Regions from separate parts of the Nonomuraea sp. NPDC050547 genome, predicted to be linked through region 2. Evidence: riboswitches for the same ligand, from Rfam matches in the RefSeq annotation. Region 2 holds a riboswitch; each other region holds the start of a gene.
What was found. Region 2 has a riboswitch for cobalamin ahead of cobN (cobaltochelatase subunit CobN). Riboswitches for the same ligand answer to the same signal wherever they lie in the genome.

Region 1: another riboswitch for cobalamin. It lies ahead of ACIBHY_RS14005 (ribonucleoside-diphosphate reductase subunit alpha); the one in region 2 lies ahead of cobN (cobaltochelatase subunit CobN).
Region 3: another riboswitch for cobalamin. It lies ahead of ACIBHY_RS40035 ((2Fe-2S)-binding protein); the one in region 2 lies ahead of cobN (cobaltochelatase subunit CobN).

What each region holds. Positions count from the first base shown of each region.
Region 1 covers NZ_JBITGW010000005.1:37,064-41,823, reverse strand. Annotated here, with positions in the region: gene ACIBHY_RS14015 (ArsR/SmtB family transcription factor) at 1-179, shown strand, start outside; gene ACIBHY_RS14010 (Bug family tripartite tricarboxylate transporter substrate binding protein) at 265-1,191, shown strand; cobalamin riboswitch at 1,216-1,417, shown strand; gene ACIBHY_RS14005 (ribonucleoside-diphosphate reductase subunit alpha) at 1,530-3,692, shown strand; gene ACIBHY_RS14000 (ribonucleotide-diphosphate reductase subunit beta) at 3,731-4,687, shown strand; gene ACIBHY_RS13995 (mechanosensitive ion channel family protein) at 4,742-4,760, shown strand, end outside.
Region 2 covers NZ_JBITGW010000015.1:288,682-293,441, reverse strand. Annotated here, with positions in the region: gene ACIBHY_RS34510 (precorrin-2 C(20)-methyltransferase) at 1-569, opposite strand, end outside; gene ACIBHY_RS34505 (precorrin-8X methylmutase) at 569-1,189, opposite strand; gene ACIBHY_RS34500 (precorrin-3B synthase) at 1,186-2,283, opposite strand; cobalamin riboswitch at 2,275-2,480, shown strand; gene cobN (cobaltochelatase subunit CobN) at 2,511-4,760, shown strand, end outside.
Region 3 covers NZ_JBITGW010000019.1:129,046-133,805, reverse strand. Annotated here, with positions in the region: gene ACIBHY_RS40050 (ABC transporter ATP-binding protein) at 1-769, shown strand, start outside; gene ACIBHY_RS40045 (hypothetical protein) at 1,076-1,477, shown strand; gene ACIBHY_RS40040 (ATP-binding cassette domain-containing protein) at 1,700-2,122, shown strand; cobalamin riboswitch at 2,086-2,285, shown strand; gene ACIBHY_RS40035 ((2Fe-2S)-binding protein) at 2,453-3,136, shown strand; gene ACIBHY_RS40030 (YcaO-like family protein) at 3,378-4,529, shown strand; gene ACIBHY_RS40025 (LLM class F420-dependent oxidoreductase) at 4,550-4,760, shown strand, end outside.

The DNA.
Region 1 (4,760 bases), on a different contig from region 2:
ATCCCGACTGGGCCAAGGCCTCACGGGGGTTCGGCCGGATGACCAAGGAGGGGTTCGACGCCTTCTTCGAGGAGTACATCGCGCTGCTGTCCAAGTACAGTCACCAGGCCGACGACGCGCCCCCGGACGCCCGCCCGCTCTACATCAGGTTGTTCGCGCTGCCGGCCGATGAAACGTGAAGAGTGCCCCCCGATGTGTAACACCGTGTGATCTGCCAATAACCTCATGTAATGGGAGGTCTATCGGGGTTCGGGGAGGGGCATCATGCGGCGTCGGCAGTTCTTCGCACTCGGGCTCGGCCTGGCCGCCTGTGTCTCCGGATGCGCCGGCGCGGGTGGCGGCGCGAACGGCCTCGGCCCCGTCGGCGTCGTCCCCGGCGGTGAGCGATGGGCCGCGGTCGCACAGGCGCTCTACCGCACCCTGCGCAGGACCGGCTACCCCGCCACCGGCACGGGCGGCACGACCACCGTCACCGTCACCGGCCTGCCCGCGCTGGCCGCCGCCGAGCTGAACGACCAGCGCCCCATGCACGTCGCCACCACGCCGCTGGCCAGGCTCACCGGCAACGTCGAGGTGCTGGTGGTGCCGGCCAACTCACGGCTGAAGGACTTCGACGCCTTCGCCGCCCACCTGCTGGCCCAGCCGGAGCGCACCTACCTGGCCGGCGGGCCCCTGGGCGAGCCCGATCACCTGCTGTTCGGCCTGGTGGCGCAGGGGCTCGGCGTGGACGTCAGGAAGATCGACTACACCGGCTACCCGGGCGCCCAGGAGGTGGCGGCAGCCATGCAGGGCGGCAAGGTCGCGGCGGCCACCGGGCGGCTGCGCGACTGGCGGGCCCGGCTCGACTCCGGCCGGATCAGGCCGCTGGCCGTCTCCTCGGCCGCCCGGGTCCCCGGCGTCGACGCCCCCACGCTCCTGGAGTGCGGGGTTCGCGTCGACTTCGCCGACTGGTGCGCGGTGGTCGGGCCCGCGGCGATGGACGGCGAACGGCGGGGCGCCGCGGTGCGCATGATGGAGGAGGCGACCCGGTCGGCGCCGTGGCACGAGGCCTGCCGTAACGGGGGCTGGGAGGCCATCCCGCTCAGCGGCGACGACTTCTCCACATGGCTGGCCACCGAGTCCGCCCGTACCCGCAGAGTACTCCGTGAACTCGGCATGCTCGACACGCCGAGCACAACATACCGGGGATAGTTGCGGGATCGGCCACTAGATGTAGGATCCTGCACTGTCGCTGGTTCGCCTCCCCGGAGGCGGAGCAAAAGGGAACCTGGTGCGATTCCAGGGCTGCCCCGCAGCGGTAAGCGGGAACGACCGCCGTCATCAGCACTGGACCATGGTCCGGGAAGCGACGGCCAGTAGGACTCACGCGTTGAGACGCCCGCGAGCCCGAAGACCTGCCAGCGGTTGTCCTGTCCATTGGGCCTCGAGGGAGGGCCCGGGGGCTGCGCGGCCGGGGGATCTCCGTACTTGCCGTGTGCGCTCTCGCGTGCCCTCGCAGGGGGAAAGCTCGCTCGCGAGGAGTGTTGCACGTGACGCAGATCGTTGAGATGGATCGGCGGCTGGCCATCGAGGAGGCGGCGGCGCGCGTGATCGCCGACCCGGCCAACTCCCGGGTCGCCGCACGGTTGCTGGCCGAGGAGATCGCCGACGAGGCGGCGGGCCACGGTGTCCGCTCGTTCTCGGACTCCGTCGCCGCCACGCACGCGGCCGGGCTCATCCAGGACGCGCTCGCCGGTTTCGTCCGGGAAAATCGTGAAGAGCTGGACGCCCTCATCGACGCCGACGCCGACGAGCGGTTCGAGTACTTCGGCCTGCGCACCGTCTACGACCGCTACCTGCTGCGCCACCCCGAGACCCGCAAGGTGCTGGAGCGCCCGCAGCACTTCATGCTCCGCGTCTCCTGCGGCCTGTCCCAGACGGTCGGCGAGGCCGCCGAGCTGTACGCCTTGATGTCGACGTTGTCCTATCTGCCGTCTTCTCCGACCTTGTTCAACTCCGGCGCGCGCCGGCCGCAGCTGTCGTCGTGCTTCCTGCTGGACTCGCCCCGGGACGAGCTGGAGTCCATCTACGACCGGTACGGGCAGGTCGCCCGCCTGTCCAAGTACGCCGGCGGCATCGGCATCTCCTGGACCCGGGTCCGCTCGCGCGGATCGCTCATCAAGGGCACGAACGGGCACTCCAACGGCATCGTGCCGTGGCTGCGCACGCTCGACTCCTCCGTGGCCGCCGTCAACCAGGGCGGCCGGCGCAAGGGCGCGGCCTGCGTCTACCTGGAGACCTGGCACGCCGACATCGAGGAGTTCCTGGAGCTGCGGGAGAACACCGGCGAGGACGCCCGCCGTACCCACAACCTGAACCTCGCCAACTGGGTGCCGGACGAGTTCATGCGCCGCGTGGAGTCCGACGGCGTGTGGTCGCTGTTCGACCCCAAGACGGTCCCGCACCTCACCGACCTGTACGGCGACGCCTTCGACACCGCCTACCGCGCCGCCGAGGCGCAGGGCCTGTACACGCGGCAGATGCCGGCCCGCACCCTGTACGGCCGGATGATGCGCACGCTCGCCCAGACCGGCAACGGCTGGATGACCTTCAAGGACGCCGCCAACCGCGTCTCCAACCAGACGGCCAGGCCGGAGAACGTCATCCACCTGTCCAACCTGTGCACCGAGATCCTGGAGGTGACCAGCGACGGCGAGACCGCGGTCTGCAACCTCGGCTCGGTCAACCTGGCCGCCCACGTCACCGGCGCCGGCCTGGACTGGGAGCGCCTGGCCGGCACCGTCCGCACCGCGGTGCGCTTCCTCGACCGCACCATCGACCTGGGCTTCTACCCGACGCCCGAGGCCGAGAAGGCGAACAAGCGGTGGCGGCCGATCGGGCTCGGCGTCATGGGCCTGGCCGACGTGTTCTTCGCGCTGCGCCTGCCGTTCGACTCGCCGGAGGCGCTGGCGCTGTCGACCAGGATCGCCGAGGAGATCGCCCTCGCCGCCTACGCCACCTCCGCCGATCTGGCCGTCGAGCGGGGCCGGCACCCGTCCTACGACGACACCCGCGCCGCCCAGGGCGTGCTGCACCCCGACCACTACGGCGTCGGCGCCTCCGAGCGCTGGGACGCGCTGCGCGCCAGGATCGCCGAGACCGGGCTGCGCAACTCGCTCATGATCGCCATCGCGCCGACGGCGACGATCGCCTCCATCGCCGGGTGCTACGAGTGCATCGAGCCGCAGGTGTCCAACGTGTTCAAGCGCGAGACGCTGTCGGGCGAGTTCCTGCAGGTCAACCGGTACCTGGTGCGCGACCTTCAGGAGCGCGGGCTGTGGACGCAGGACCTGCGCGACGCCATCAAGCGGGCCGACGGCTCCGTCCAGGACATCCCCGGCATCCCGGATGAGCTGAAGGTGCTCTACCGCACCGCGTGGGAACTGCCGCAGAAGGCGCTGATCGACCTGGCCGCGGCGCGCACGCCGTACATCGACCAGTCGCAGTCGCTGAACCTGTTCATGGCGACGCCCACCATCGGCAAGCTCTCCTCGATGTACGCCTATGCCTGGAAGAAGGGCATCAAGACCACCTACTACCTGCGCTCACGACCGGCCACCCGGATCGCGCAGACCACCGTTCAGACGACCCCCGTCCAGGAAGCGATCGCCTGCTCCCTGGAGAACCCCGAGTACTGCGAGGCGTGTCAGTAATGCTGCTAGACCCCGGAATGGACCTGACGCTCCGTCCGATGCGCTACCCCGACTTCTACGAGCGCTACCGGGCGGCCATCCGCAACACGTGGACGGTCGAGGAGGTGGACCTGCACTCCGACCTGGCCGACCTGGCCAAGATGTCGCCGCAGGAACGCCACCTGATCAACCGCCTGGTCGCCTTCTTCGCCACCGGCGACTCCATCGTGGCCAACAACCTGGTACTCAACCTGTACCAGCACGTCAACGCTCCTGAGGCGCGCCTCTACCTGTCGAGGCAGCTGTTCGAGGAGGCGGTGCACGTGCAGTTCTACCTGACGCTGCTCGACACCTACCTGCCCGACCCGGACGAGCGGGTCAAGGCGTTCGCCGCGGTGGACAACATCCCCTCCATCCGCGACAAGGCCGAGTTCTGCTTCCGGTGGATCGACTCGCTGTCCAGCCTGCAGCGGCTGGAGACGCGGGAGGACCGGCGCACCTTCCTGCTCAACCTGATCTGCTTCGCCGCGTGCATCGAGGGCCTGTTCTTCTACGGCGCCTTCGCCTACGTGTACTGGTTCCGCTCCCGCGGCCTGTTCGGCGGCCTGGCCACCGGCACCAACTGGGTCTTCCGCGACGAGTCGATGCACATGGAGTTCGCCTTCAGCGTGGTGGACACCGTGCGCGCCGAGGAGCCGGACCTGTTCGACGACGAACTGGGCGAGCAGGTCACCCAGATGATCGAGGAGGCGGTCACGGCCGAACTGGCCTTCGCCCGCGACCTGTGCGGCGACGGCATCGGCGGCATGAACGTCGAGCACATGCGCGAGTACCTGGAGTACGTGGCCGACCAGCGGTTGTCCAGGCTCGGCCTGAAGAAGAAGTACGGCACCGCCAACCCGTTCGCGTTCATGGAGCTCCAGGACGTGCAGGAGCTCGCCAACTTCTTCGAGCGCAGGGTGTCGGCCTACCAGGTCGCGGTCGAGGGCAACGTGTCCTTCGACGAGTCCTTCTGAGATCTCCGGCACCATAGGGGGAGTGTGATTTTTCGCGACAGGTGAGGAGTGACTGTGTCGACCTGGGCGATCC
Region 2 (4,760 bases):
TTCTCGGCCAGCACCTCGCCGGGCAGGGTGCCGGGCAGCACGGTCAGCGTCTCGTCCCGCTCGACCAGGGGACGGCCGAGCACCGCCGACGCCCCGCTGATCGAGGTGACGCCCGGCACCACCTCGGTCGGGTAGCGGTGGGCCAGGCGCTTGTGCATGTGCATGTAGGAGCCGTAGAAGAGCGGGTCGCCCTCGCTCAGCACCACGACCGTCCGCCCGGCGTCGAGGTGGGCGGCGAGCCTGGCGGCGCACTCGACGTAGAAGTCGTCCAGCGCGCCCTGGTAGCCGCCCGGGTGGTCGGTGGTCTCCGTGGTCAGCGGGTAGAGCAGCAACTCTTCGATCTGCCCTTCCCGCAGGTACGGCAGGGCGATCGAACGGGCGATGCTGCGTCCGTGCCGGGCGGCGTGGTAGGCGATGACGTCGGCCTCGCCGATCAGCCTGGCCGCCTTCACCGTGATCAGCTCCGGATCCCCAGGTCCGAGCCCCACCCCGAAAAGCCGCCCGGCGCCCGCCGCCCGCTCGCTGTCCGCCGCCGGCTCTCTGCCCGCCGCGCGCTCGTTGTGTTCCATCACTCCACCTCGCTGGCGATGGCGTTGACCGCCGCCGCCGTCATCGCGCTGCCGCCGCGCCTGCCGCGCACCACGAGGTGCTCAAGCCCGCTCTCGGCCAGCGCCTGCTTGGACTCGGCCGCGCCGATGAACCCCACGGGAATCCCCAGCACCGCCGCCGGTCTCGGCCCGCCCTCCGCGACGATCTCCAGCAGCCGGAACAGTGCCGTGGGCGCGTTGCCTATCGCCACGACGGAGCCGTCCAGCCGGTCGCGCCAGAACTCCAGCGCCGCCGCGCTGCGCGTGGTGCCGAGCTTCTCCGCCAGTTCGGCCACGCCGGGCGCGCCGAGCGTGCAGATCACCTCGTTGCCGGCGGGCAGCCTGCGCCTGGTCACGCCGGAGGCCACCATCATGGCGTCGCACAGGATCGGCGCCCCCGCCCCGAGCGCCGCGCGCGCGTCCCCGACCACGCGCGGCGACCAGCCGAGATCGCCGACCAGGTCGGTCATCCCGCATGAGTGGATCATCCGCACCGCCACCTGGGCCACGTCGGCCGGGAGCCCGGACAGGTCCGTCTCGGCGCGGATGGTGGCGAACGAACGCCGGTAGATCTCGGCGCCGTCGCGTATGTAGTCGCTCACTTCTGCCTTTCTTGGTATCCGTCGCCGGTCGCGACCATCTCGACGACCCGGCCCTTGGGCAGGCCGCAGCGGCGCTCGCAGCCTGCCCAGTGCACGGGCAGTTCCGGGCGGCGCTCACGGGCGGCCACCCACTGGGCGGCGTCGTGCTGGACGTCGGCCAGGGACTTGGCGCAGCCGGGGCTGCCGGTGCACGCGCTCACCCCTGTCCAGGGGGAGTCCGGGTCGGTGACCAGGCCGGATCCGGTCAGGTCGGGTGCTTCGGCGAGGTCGAGGAGCACGACGGTACGCCAGGGCGTGAGCCGTACCGGGACATCGAGGTCGGCGAGCAGGCGCGCCTGGGCCGCGGTCAGGCGCCCGAGCGGGACCACGGCCTCCACCGCCACCCGCCCGTCCGGCAGCGCGACCACCCCGGCCCCGCGCGCCCGCTGCGGGGAGGCCACCGCGGCGGCGGCCTGGACGCGGGCGGCGCTGAGGCGGGCGGCGACGCGGGCGGGGCCGTCGGGGAGTTCGGCGACGCGCCAGGCGCCGCTGTCCGCGCGCTCGGCCAGGAAGGCTCGCGCGGCGGCCAGGAGGATGTCCACTCCGTCGCCGGGCGTCGAGAAGGGCGTACCGGCCAGCAGGATGCCGTCCTCGACCAGGGTGACGTCGGCGCCCAGCGAGGCGACGTCGCCGGTGCCGTCGTCCAGGGCGAACAGGAAGCGGCCGGGCAGGCCGGCCAAGGCGGGGTCGGCGCACAGGGCGCGGTCCAGCGCCTCCACGAGGGGGTGGGTGGCGAAGCCGGTCAGCCGCCCGCCGAGCGGCGAGGCGACGATGTTGCGCACCCGCTCGTGCGTCGGCGAGGGCAACAGGCCCACCGCGGCCATCCGGTCGGCGAAGACCGCCGGAGATTCCACCGCACGCACCTGGACGTTGGCGCGCGAGGTCAGCTCGATCCCGCTCGCGCCAAAGGCGGCCAGCTCACGCAGCTGAGCTGGGGTGATGGCACCGCCGGGCAGGCGGATCCTGGCCAGCGGGCCGTCCGCCGCGGCGTGCGTCTGTAGCGCTCCCGGACAGGCATCTGGGCGGAGACGTCCGGAAAAGTCGGCTATGGACACGATGAGGATGGTAACGCCAGTAGGCTCACCCTTAGGCGACGGCAATGGGAGGAAGCCGGTGAGAAACCGGCGCGGTCCCGCCACTGTGACCGGGAAGCGAACCCCACCACAGGCCACTGTCCAGCGATGGGCGGGAAGGCCGGGGTGAGCATGGATCCGGGAGCCAGGAGACTCCTGCCGTCGCGACACCTGCGAACGGGGCGAGGACCCCGAGGGAGGACTGCGGCGTGCCTGGCGTTCTGCTGCTCTCTACATCCGACACCGACCTGCTGAGCGCGCGCGCCAGCGGCGCTGACTACCGCCTGGGCAACCCCGCCAGGTTGCTCACCGACGACCTGCCCGCGCTCGTGGACGGCGTCGACCTGATCGTGGTCCGGCTGCTCGGCGGCCGCCGCGCGTGGGAGGAAGGCCTCGACGCGCTGCTCGCCGGCCCACGCCCGGTCGTCGTGCTCGGCGGCGAGCAGGCCCCCGACGCCGAGCTGATGGAACTGTCCACGGTGAGCGCGGGCGTCGTCGCCGAGGCGCACGCCTACCTCGCGCACGGCGGCCCCGCCAACCTCGCCGAGTTGCACGGCTTCCTGTCCGACACGGTCCTCCTGACCGGGTACGGCTTCGCCCCACCGGCCCCCATGCCCTCCTGGGGCCCGCTGGAGCGCGACTCCAAGGCCACCGAGGGCCCCGTGATCGGCGTCCTGTACTACCGGGCCCACCACGTGGCCGGCAACACCGCGTTCGTGGAGTCCCTGTGCCGGGCGATCGAGGAGTCGGGCGGCCGGCCGCTGCCGGTGTACTGCTCCTCGCTCAGAACGGCAGAACCGGCGCTCCTCGACGTCCTGCGCACCGCCGACGCCCTGGTCGTGACCGTCCTGGCGGCGGGCGGCTCCCGTCCGGCCACCGCGGGCGCGGGCGGCGACGACGAGGCGTGGGACGTCGGCGCGCTGGCCACCCTGGACGTCCCGATCCTGCAAGGACTCTGCCTGACCAGCGGCAAGAAGGAGTGGGAGGACAACGACGACGGCCTGTCCCCGCTCGACGCCGCCTCGCAGGTGGCCATCCCCGAGTTCGACGGCCGGATCATCACGGTGCCGTTCTCGTTCAAGGAGATCGACGAGGACGGCCTGACCGTCTACACGGCCGACCCCGAGCGAGCCCGCCGCGTGGCCGGGATCGCGGTGCGCCACGGCCTGCTCAGGCACACGCCGCCGGCCGAGCGGCGGCTCGTGGTCATGCTGTCGGCGTACCCGACCAAGCACTCCAGGGTCGGCAACGCGGTCGGCCTGGACACCCCCGCGAGCACGGTCGGGCTGCTGGCCAGGCTGGCCGAGGCCGGCTACGACCTCGGCGAAGGCTTCCCCGGGGTCGCCGAGCAGGACGGCGACGCGCTCATCCACGCGCTGATCGCCGCCGGCGGCCAGGACCAGGACTGGCTGACCGAGGAACACCTGGCGGGAAACCCGGTGCGCATCCCCGCCGCCGACTACGAGCGCTGGTACCGCACACTGCCCGCGGACCTGCGCGCCGGCATGGAACGGCACTGGGGTACGCCGCCCGGCGAGCTGTTCGTGCACGAGGGCGACATCGTGCTGGCGGCCCTGCGCGCGGGCAACGTGGTGGTCATGGTCCAGCCGCCGCGCGGCTTCGGCGAGAACCCGATCGCCATCTACCACGACCCCGACCTGCCGCCGAGCCACCACTACCTGGCCGCCTACCGCTGGTTGTCGGCGGAGTTCGGCGCGCACGCGATGGTGCACGTCGGCAAGCACGGCAACCTGGAGTGGCTGCCCGGCAAGTCGGCCGGGATGTCGGCCTCCTGCGGCACCGACGCCGCGATCGGCGACCTGCCGCTCATCTACCCGTTCCTGGTCAACGACCCGGGCGAGGGTACGCAGGCCAAGCGGCGGGCGCACGCGGTGCTGGTGGACCACATGGTGCCGCCGATGGCCAGGGCCGAGTCCTATGGCGACATCGCCCGCCTGGAACAACTCCTGGACGAGCACGCCTCCATCGCCGCCATGGACCCGGCCAAGCTGCCCGCGATCAGGGCGCAGATCTGGACGCTGATCCAGGCCGCCCGGCTCGACCACGACCTGGGCATGGCCGACCGGCCGCACGACACCGAGTTCGACGACTTCATCCTGCACGTGGACGGCTGGCTGTGCGAGGTGAAGGACGCGCAGATCCGCGACGGCCTGCACGTGCTCGGCCAGGCGCCGGAGGGGCCCGCCCGGGTGGGGCTGGTGCTGGCGATCCTGCAGGCCAGGCAGATGTGGGCGGGCAAGGAGTCGCTGCCGGGTCTGCGCCAGGCGCTCGGGCTGACCGAGGACGGCAGCGCGTCGCTGAAGGACGTGGACCGGGTCGAGGCCACCGCCCGCGCGCTGGTGGAGGCGATGGAGGAACGCGGCTGGACGGTGGAGGCCGCCGCGGCGGTGGCGCCCAGCGCCGAGGTGGAGCGCATCCTCCGCTTCGCCGCCACCGAG
Region 3 (4,760 bases), on a different contig from region 2:
CGCGCAGTGGCGGGGTGCGGAGTTCGCCGCCCTCGACGACGACACCCTGGCGGCCGAAGGGTTGCGTTCCCTCGACCCCGTCCGGCGTCCGGAGGCACCCCGCGTCTTCGCCCGGGGCCCCAGCGTCGACCCGGGCACGCCTTCGGCGCGGCACTCGGGGGCAGGCGTGACCCTGCGCGGCGTCCGGTGCGCCTTCCGCGGCCGCCGGGTGCTCGACATCGAGGAGGCGTACCTGCCGGCCGGCGCGATCACCGCCGTGACCGGCCAGAACGGCGCCGGCAAGAGCACGCTCGCCCGCGTACTGACCGGCCTGCAACGACACGAGGGCGAGGTGTCGCTGGACGGGCGGCGGCTCGGCCGGGCCGAACGCCAGCGTGTGAGCGGCATCGTCATGCAGGACGTGCAACGGCAACTGTTCACCGACAGCGTGAGCGCCGAGCTCAGGCTCAGCGGGTCCGGCGCGCCGCAGGTCGGCGGCCTCCTGCGTGACCTCGACCTCGAGTCCCTGCGGGACCGGCACCCGTTGTCCCTCTCGGGCGGGCAGCAGCAACGCCTGGTCGTCGCCGCGGCCCGGCTCGGCGCTCGCCGGATCGTCGTGTTCGACGAGCCCAGCTCCGGCGTCGACCGCCGTCACCTGCACTCCGTCGCGCGGATCATGCGCGAGCTCGCGGCCGAAGGCGTCACCGTGCTCGTCATCAGCCACGACGACGATCTTCTGGCCCTCGCCGCCGACCAGGAGCTCAGGCTCAGGGCCCTCGGTGGAGCGTGAGCGAGAAAGGTGCCGATCACCTGGCCGGCCGGGCCATCCGCGTCGGTGGGGTCGGGTCGGACCCGCCATGCGCCTGTTGAGGTATGCGTTGGGCCAGCTCACGGCGAGGTTGGCCGTGCACGGCGTGCGCCGGCTCCGCCCCTCAGGAGAGGGTGCCGCTTCGCCTGGCCCATCTCGCTGCAAGCCGGCCTGACCGGGAACTTGGGGTAGGTTGCCGTAGTTATCGCGATATATCTTGACTTGGAGTGCAACGCGACATATCGTGACTTCCCGGCGATGCGTATCGACCCCTGGAGGGACGATCTCATGAACGAACTGGTGCCTGTCCTGGTTGTCCTCTTCATCGTCGTCCTCGTGCTGCTGTCGGTCTTGCAACTGGCCCTCGTGTGCGGCGCGCCATGGGGGAGCCTGGCATGGGGTGGGCGGCACCGGGTCCTACCGGGACCACTGCGGGTTGGCAGCGGTATCGCGCTGGTGCTCTATGTCGCGTTCGCAGTCGTGGTCGTGGACCGTGTCGGATGGATCGACGTGGTGGCAGACCCCGTCGCGGGTATCGGCACCTGGGCGGTGTTCGGGTTCGCCGTGCTCAGCGTCATCCCCAATGCGGTGTCCCGAAGCAAGCCGGAGCGGTATGTGGGAACATCCGCCGCGTTCATGCTCGCCGCGGCCAGCCTCGTCGTCGCGCTCAACGCGGCGTCGATTTCGTAAGCCGTCCTCGAACACTGCGGCTGCCGACAATCCCGTCCGGCCAGGTCGTGGTCTTGGAACGGCAGCTCGGCGCCGATGCGCGGGTGAGGTTCGCTCCCGAGGACCGCTTCTTCCCGGCGGAGCTCCTGACCGCACTGCCCCGCGCGGTCCTGCACAGGCTGCGGCTTGTGGTCGGCCCGGACGCCATCCTGCGCCGGCACCGCGAGTCCGTGAGGCAGCAGCATGCCCGGACCTGTCGGCCGAAGCGGCGAGGGCGCCCAGCCGCAGTCCGTCATCTCCGCCGCCACGGCCGCCCAGGCCCACGAGTTCGGGACCCGCCTGTCCGGCGGCCGGCGCCAGCGCATCGCCATCGCCCGCGCCATCCTCAAGGACGCGCCCATCCTCGTCATGGACGAAGCCGTCTCCAGCCTCGACACCGAAAGCGAGCAGGAGGTCGCCGCCGCCGTGGCCTCCGTCCGTCGCGACCGCACCACGCTGATCATCGCCCACCGGCTGTCCACCATCCTGACCGCCGACCGCATCGTGGTACGGGAATCCCGCCGCGTCGCCGAGACCGGCACCCATGAGGCTCCTGACCGGCGATGGCGCCTACACCCGCCTCATATCCGCCCAACTGACCGGATCCGTGTCATGATGGCCGGGTAAAGGCGAGCGCGGACTGAGGAAGCCGGTGTGACTCCGGCGCGGTCCCGCCACTGTGATCGGCGAGCGGATCCCCTCGACGCCACCACCCTTCCCCGGGGGTGGGAAGGCGGGGACGAGCATCGACCCGAGAGCCAGGAGACTCACGCGGTCGCCTCCTCGACGACCTGGGGCGGATTTCCCCGGAGAGGAGCAGGCCATGGCGCCTGAAGAACGATGGCGTGCCGTCGGCCGCTCGATCCCGCCGTGAGTAGTCCCTGATCTCTCCAGAAACTGCCGGATTTGCCGTCCGGCCATTTAGTCATTCCCTTTTTGAGAATGGAGCCTGGAGTTATGGAAGCGGCGTCGGAAGAGTCCGTCCGCAGCACGCTCGAGGAAATCGCCGAATTCGGTTCGTTCTTCGCTCCGCACCTTGGCGGCGACCCCGCGGGATGGCACGACGTGAGCGCCGACTACGCGCGCGGACTCACCGATCTGGTCGAGGCGACCGCCGCCAGGTACGACACCGCCGAGTTGCGCATCGGCGCCTCCATCGCCCAGCTGAGCCACGCCGCGCGCCTCTGGTCGCCTGTCGTGGGCGCCGTGCTCACCCGCGGAGTCATCCCCGACCTGACCCGGCTCGACCGCGCCGACGACGACTCACGCCTGCGGCTGCCCACGCTCGCGGGATGGCATGCAGGGACGGAAGGCCAGGTCGCCGCCCTGCTCTACGACATGGTGGTGCGCCGCCACCTCGAACCGTTCGCGCGCGGCCTGCGGGTGAAAGTCGCCCCCGGACTCCTGTATGGCAACGCCGCCTCGGCCGTCGCCGAAGCCGGACGTGCCGTGGCAACCGCCCGCCCGGAGCTCGCCCCCCGGGCCGCTCGGCTGGTGAACCTGCTGCTGGCCACTGGCGGGCTGGCCGGGAAAGGCTCCCTCACCTCTCCAGAACTCGCGTTCCGGCGCACCACGTGCTGTCTCTATTACCGGGTGCCGGACGGCGATAAATGCGGGGACTGCGCCCTGCTGGACAAATGAATTCTTGAAATCCCGGTGAGCCTGTGCCTAAACTTCTTGCGAAGAGTTCGCAACTGCATCACTTGTGCAGAATGCCGAAGGAGGACGCACATGGCGCACCACGGTTTCGCCGAACCCGATGACCCGCAGACCTGCCTGAAGTCCCACACCCCCGCGGTGGACTCGCCGTTCGAGTGGCGTGAGGACGACGACGAGTAAGACCTGATTTCCCGGTCCCGGCACACCCAGGAAGGTCTTGCTCATGATCCGCGAAGTGCGCCGGGACCGGCCACGCCACCCTGTCGTCGCCAGCATGGTCTCGTACACCGCTGTTCAAGGGACAGAGGTGACCGGTGGCGCGGCCCTCGGTGACGAAGACGCAGCTCGCCTGGCCGCGATCGGGGAGGCGATCGAGCGCCATTGCGCCAACCAGGTGCCCGGCGGCCTGACCCGAGCCGCCCACCGAGATCTGACCGAACCCGCACTCGACCCTCGGGACTTCGCCCTCTATTCTCCCGCCCAGTACGCGGCCAAGGGCTTTCCGTTCGTCCCGATGACCCGGGAACTGGAGATCACCTGGGTGCCCGCCGAGGACCTGACCTCGGGGGAGCGGGTCCTGGTGCCCGCCTCGCTGGTCTACGTCAACTACTTCACCGGCCCACGCCGCGGCGAGCCGTACACCAACTACCCGGTCCTGGCCGGTACCGCCGCCGGCCCGACGCGGGAGCAGGCGAGGCGGGCGGCCCTGCGTGAAGTGCTGGAACGTGACGCGGTCACGCTCTGGTGGGCCGGCCGCCATGAAGCCGCCCCGCTCCCGGTGCCCGAGACGGGCCCGCTGGCCACCGCGCTGGGCGAGGCGGCGACGTCCGGGCTGACGGTCACGCCGCTGGAGATTCCATCGGAATTCGGGGCGATCGTCGCCGGGGTCTTCGTCGAGGACCGCGAGCGCGGGATCGTGGGATTCGGCAGCGCCTGCCGGGAGACCGCTGAGGAGGCCGCAGCCAAGGCGTTCACCGAGGCCATCGGCACCTATGAGACCGGCCGCGTGCTGCTGCGCCTGGATCCCGGACCACCGTACCTGCCACGCCGCGCCGACCGCCGCTACCTCGACGACCTGCGGCGCGGCTGGCGTTCGGTCAACGACGTGCGCCTGCACGTCCAGCTCTACCTGGATGTACGCCTGCGGGGCGAGACGCTCGACCGCTTGCGCCACCCCGCAGGATCGCCCGCCAGGGGCGCGGCGACCTTCCGGGCCTACGCCGTGGACCTCACCGTCGCAGGCATGGACCTGCACGTCGCCCGGGTCATCGTGCCCGGCCTGTCCTGCAACGCCCCGGCCGCGTTCCCGTTCATGGGCGGGAGCCGGATCCCGCCGTCATCAGATCTGACACCGGTGCCCCTGCCCTTCGCGTGAACCCAGGAGGAGACGAAGACATGCGGCTCGGACTTGCGATGGGCTACGGCGGCGAGCCGATGGAGGAGGTGCTGCCGGCGATCCGGCACGCCGAGAGCATCGGCGTCGACTCCGTGTGGAGCGTGGAGGAGTACGGACCGGACGCCGTCAGCGTGCTCGGCTACCTGGCCGCCGTGACCGAGCGCATCGAGCTGGGCACCGCGATCATGCAGATCCCGGCCCGTACACCGG